Regions from separate parts of the Janthinobacterium sp. PSPC3-1 genome, predicted to be linked through region 2. Evidence: riboswitches for the same ligand, from Rfam matches in the RefSeq annotation. Region 2 holds a riboswitch; the other holds the start of a gene.
The links. A riboswitch is a leader RNA that binds a small molecule or an ion and turns the genes downstream of it on or off. The one in region 2 is predicted to bind glycine.

Region 1: another riboswitch for glycine. It lies ahead of ACP7B7_RS27360 (D-amino acid dehydrogenase); the one in region 2 lies ahead of gcvT (glycine cleavage system aminomethyltransferase GcvT).

What each region holds. Positions count from the first base shown of each region.
Region 1 covers NZ_JAFCTQ010000043.1:3,010-5,398, forward strand. The annotation lists gene ACP7B7_RS27355 (MBL fold metallo-hydrolase) at 1-232, shown strand, start outside; gene ACP7B7_RS27360 (D-amino acid dehydrogenase) at 288-1,502, opposite strand; glycine riboswitch at 1,660-1,750, opposite strand; gene ACP7B7_RS27365 (Lrp/AsnC ligand binding domain-containing protein) at 1,812-2,003, opposite strand; gene ACP7B7_RS27370 (zincin-like metallopeptidase domain-containing protein) at 2,257-2,389, opposite strand, start outside.
Region 2 covers NZ_JAFCTQ010000007.1:185,723-188,111, forward strand. The annotation lists gene gcvH (glycine cleavage system protein GcvH) at 1-17, opposite strand, end outside; gene gcvT (glycine cleavage system aminomethyltransferase GcvT) at 88-1,209, opposite strand; glycine riboswitch at 1,300-1,406, opposite strand; glycine riboswitch at 1,433-1,519, opposite strand; gene ACP7B7_RS10510 (ATP-dependent Clp protease proteolytic subunit) at 1,721-2,281, shown strand; gene ACP7B7_RS10515 (hypothetical protein) at 2,367-2,389, opposite strand, start outside.

The sequences.
Region 1 (2,389 bases), on a different contig from region 2:
ACGGGCGCTGCGTTTCGAGACCACGATCGGTGCACAAAAGGCCTACAACATCCACCTCGCGGCCGGCACCAGCGAGGATCAGTTCGTCGCGATGCGGCGTGCACGTGACGCCAGGCTGAGAATGCCCGCCCTCATGTTGCCCGCCGTGCAGGTGAATATATGTGCGGGCCGCTTGCCCGAGCCCGATGGAAACGGCGTGCGCTATCTGCGTATCCCGCTCAACACCATGTAATCTTTGCTGACCAGGTTCAGGCTGCCAGCAGCATCCAGCCTGAACCTTCGTCATGTCACGACTTGGAGATGGTCTCGGCGATGATCTCGGCGGTGGCAGCCGACAGGGTCCAGCCCAAGTGGCCATGCCCGGTGTTATAGAACACCGTGGGCAGGCGGCCCTTGCCAACGCGCGGCATCATGTCCGGCATCATGGGGCGCAGCCCGGCCCACGGCGTGACCGTGCGTGTATTCACGCCCGGGAACAGCTGGTTGACCCAGTCGACCAGCGGCTTGATGCGATCGGCACGGATATCGCGGTTGATGCCGTTGAATTCCGCCGTGCCGGCCACCCGGAAACGGTCCACGCCCAGGCGGCTCGTGACTAGCTTGGTCTGATCATCGAGCAGGCTGACATTGGGCGCCGCAGCCTGGCTTGCCTTGTCGTTCAGGTGCACGGTGATCGAGTAGCCCTTGACCGGATAGATATTGACCCGGTCGCCGAGACTGGCCGCAATATCGCGACTGGCCACGCCGGCGCAGACCACCACGGCGTCGACATCGAGACTGCCAGGCACGCCCTCGCGCAGCATGTCGATGTGCACACCACGTGCATCGGCCTTCACTTTCAGCACCGCCGCATCCGTGTACACGCGCACGCCCAGGCGTTGCGCCGCTGCGGCCAGGCCATTCGTAAAGCGGTGGATGTCACCGGTGGAATCGCTCTCGGTAAAATAGCCGCCATAATAGTCGCCGTTCAGCGTGGGCTCGATGGCACGCATTTCTTCCGGAGTGACAGCGCGACGTGGCAAACCGCCTTCGGCCAGCATGCGAGACACCTTGCCCGCGTTGTCGAAGCCGACTCGGTCGCGGTAGATGTGCAGGATGCCTTCGCGTTTATGGTCGAAGTCGATACCTTCGTGTGCCGCCCACTGATACAAATGTTCGCGCGCCGCAATCGCCAATCGCGCAGTAGCCACCGTGTTGCGCTCGTAGTGCGGAATGTTGGCGATAAACTCCGCGAACCAGGACAGCTTGTGCCAGCTGGGACGCGGATTGAACAACAGCGGCGCGTCGCTCTTCAGCATCCACTTGAGTCCCTTGAAGATGGTGGAGCGATGGTTCCACACTTCGGCATTGGATGCCGACAGTTGTCCGCCGTTGGCGAAAGAAGTTTCCATGCCGGGATAGCGGTGGCGGTCGAGCAGGGTGACCTGGAAGCCGCGTTGCACCAGGGCGTAAGCGGTCGTGACGCCGGTAATGCCGGCGCCGATAATGGCAACAGTTTTCATGAGATCGGATTCTGCACGTCAAAGGGAATGGCCGCTGTGCGAAATGCGCGGCGGCACCCCCTCTGTACTGGACCTGAGAGATTCACGCGGCGATCCGCGCTTGCTCCTCCGGTGTGCCGGGCGACGTAACCAGCGCCGACAACTCTTCAGAGTGTGTTGTGCGATACCGGTCCTTTTGCCTGAGAGATTCCGGGGCGGTTGCTCCTTCGGCGCTGTGCGGGATGCAGAGACTCTCCCGATATCGAAGGCCAGCATAGTCTACATATGTAGCGATCGTCAACGCAAAACTGCGCGATTTGCAAACGTTACTTAGTCGGCGAACTGGATCCGTTTCTTGCTCGCCGCTGGACCGAGAACATGGTCGAGCGGCAGCACGTTGCTTTGCTTGATGCGCGTTGGCGTAGTGCTCGACTTGACGTTGTCCACGCCGGGGATACCTAGCAGGTCGCGGCTGATGAAATCCGACAGCGCGCGCAAATCGGCTGCGGCGATGCGCAGCAGGTAATGTTAGAAGTAGTAACCTGCTTGCAGGTTTATCCTGTGCGCGTGGCCCCGACGCTCAATGGAAAGAGATGCCTAGCCGCTGAAATCCGACGAAATATACAGATGATGCTTGCTCACCATGTAGATGGCTGCGCGTACCGCCAACATGCGGGATCAGCGGCGCGGCAATAATTGGCAAGGCATCCATATAAGACCTCCGGTTCATGATTTCATGGCTTTTTTCACCGTCCGAAATGCGGGTCTAACGCTGTCACTGCGGCCCTGACCTAGCCAGACGGCGCTGCAACGGCTCCCGCGCGAGCGACAGCGTATCCCGGTTGGTACTTGCCTGCAGGCTCTCAATCGCGGACTGCACCACGGGCAGCACCTGCCGCTCCAGCCCT
Region 2 (2,389 bases):
TCTGCAGGAATGTTCATGTGTGGCTCCAGATGGTAAATGTTTGATTGTTGATGATGTTTGATCGGTCTTGCGGGCGCCTCTAGCCGCTTACGCAACCAGGATTTTACCGTTGCGCACGAAAGGCAGCTTGACTACCGACGCGGCCAGTTGCTTGCCGCGGATTTCCACGTGCACGGTGTCGCCGACATTGACGCCGTTCGGCACGCGCGCCAGCGCGATCGCTTCCTGCATCGATGGGCTGAAAGTACCGCTGGTGATCTCGCCGGCGGCTTCATTGCCAGCCACGATGACTTTTTGATGGGCGCGCAGCACGCCGCCTTTTTCACGCAGGATCAGGCCGACGAATTGCGCGTTCTGGCCTTTGGCGACCAAAGCGGATTTGCCGATAAAGTCGCGCTCGCTGACCAGGTCGATGGTCCAGGCCAGGCCGGCGTCGAGCGGATTGACGCTTTCGTCCATGTCCTGGCCGTACAGATTCATGCCCGCTTCCAGGCGCAGGGTATCGCGCGCGCCGAGGCCGGCCGGCTTCACGCCGGCAGCCGCCAGCGCGTTCCACAGCGCTTCGACCTGGCTTGCCGCCACGCCGATTTCAAAACCGTCTTCGCCCGTGTAGCCGGTACGCGCCAGCATCACTTCGCCAAATGGCGTGTCCTTGACGATGACGGCGTTGAAGGGCTTGATCGCTTCGGAGGCTGCTTGCGTTTCCGGCAGTACCTGCCATACCCTGGCGCGCGCGTTCGGGCCCTGCACGGCGACCAGCGCCATCGGATTGTTCGCGCTGCGGCGCTCGGTGATCGTCAGGCCGCTGTTGGTGGCGGTGTTTTGCTGCTGCATCCAGGCCACGTCCTTTTCGGCCGTACCGGCGTTGACCACCAGGCGGAACCAGCTTTCGTTGAAGAAGTAGACGATCAGGTCATCGATGACGGTGCCTTCGGCATTCAGCATGCACGAGTACAGCGCCTTGCCTGCCACCTGCAGCTTGTCGACATTGTTGGCCAGCAGGCCGCGCAAAAAGGCGCGCACGTTCGGGCCTTCGATATCGACCACGCACATGTGCGACACGTCGAACATGCCGGCGTCGCTGCGCACGGCGTGATGTTCTTCGATTTGCGAACCATAGTTGACAGGCATGTCCCAGCCGCCGAAATCGACCATGCGGGCGCCGCTGGCACGGTGGGCGTTGTTGAGTGGGGTTGCGTTGAGCGTCATTGATTCCTCGGGACGAAGGTGAAAGGGGAGTTAACGGTACAGTTAACAGCACACAGCATGGCCTGGCCGACACGGCTTTCCAGCGTGAACATTCACCCCCCTGTCCTTGGTACCTGAGAGATTACGGAGAAAAAAGCTCCGTGCGCCCCTTCGGTGGACCGCCGGCAGTGCCGCGGTCGCTCTCCAGAGTTGAGCCGCAGCATGGCCATTGCCATCGTTGCGCCTCGCCTGATCGGTCCTTTTGCCTGAGAGTTTTTGGGTAGTGCCCCTTCGGCGGCAACGCGAGTTTGCCCTCTCCCGATCAAGTGGTGGGAATATATGCCAGCAGGGGTTTTCTGTCAATCTGTAAACACCCAGCCGGCATGCACCAAAACAGGGCTTGCGGCCTGATATTTCCTGGGTGTAAGTATCTGCGTGGAAGTGTTGCGCGCGGGTTCAGGAAGACGGCGGCGGGCACGGAAATTTGCTATGCTCAATACCATCATCACCGTCCTTTCGAAGAGTGATTGCCATGAGCGAAACCCATAACAGCATCGAACAGCACGGCTGGTTTACCTTGTCCGGCGACGTCAACAGCGACATGGTGCGCCGCGTCTTCAATGCGGTGGCCGACATGACCGAAGACAAGCTGACCACCGCGCATATCCTGATCCAATCGAATGGCGGCTATGTCAGCGACGGCATCTGCCTATACAACTTTCTGAGCAAATTGCCGATCAAGCTCGTGACGTACAACACGGGCGCCGTCGCCTCGATCGCCGTCACCCTGTTTTTGTCGGGCCAGCAGCGCTATGCCAGCGATACGGCGCGCTTCATGGTGCACAAGTCGCATGCCACCGCCTCGCCCGGTGCGCGGCCCGACGCGCTCAGCATCATCGTCGAAGGCTTGCGCGCCGACGACCAGCGCACCGAGCGCATCCTGCGCGGCCATGTGGCGCTGAGCGAGGACCAGTGGCTGGTGCATGCCTATTCCGACCTGCACCTGACGGCCGAGCAGGCGCGCGAAGTGGGCATGGTCGAGGCGATCCGCGATTTCGAAATTCCCAAGGGCAAGCGCCTGACGAATATCTGACGCTGTGAAAAGGGCCTGGTCCGGCACGCCGGATCAGGCCCTGTTGCATGCGATCCCCGCCGCCAAAGCAGCTTAGGGAAAGTGATTATTTGCCGCTTTTGCTGCCGC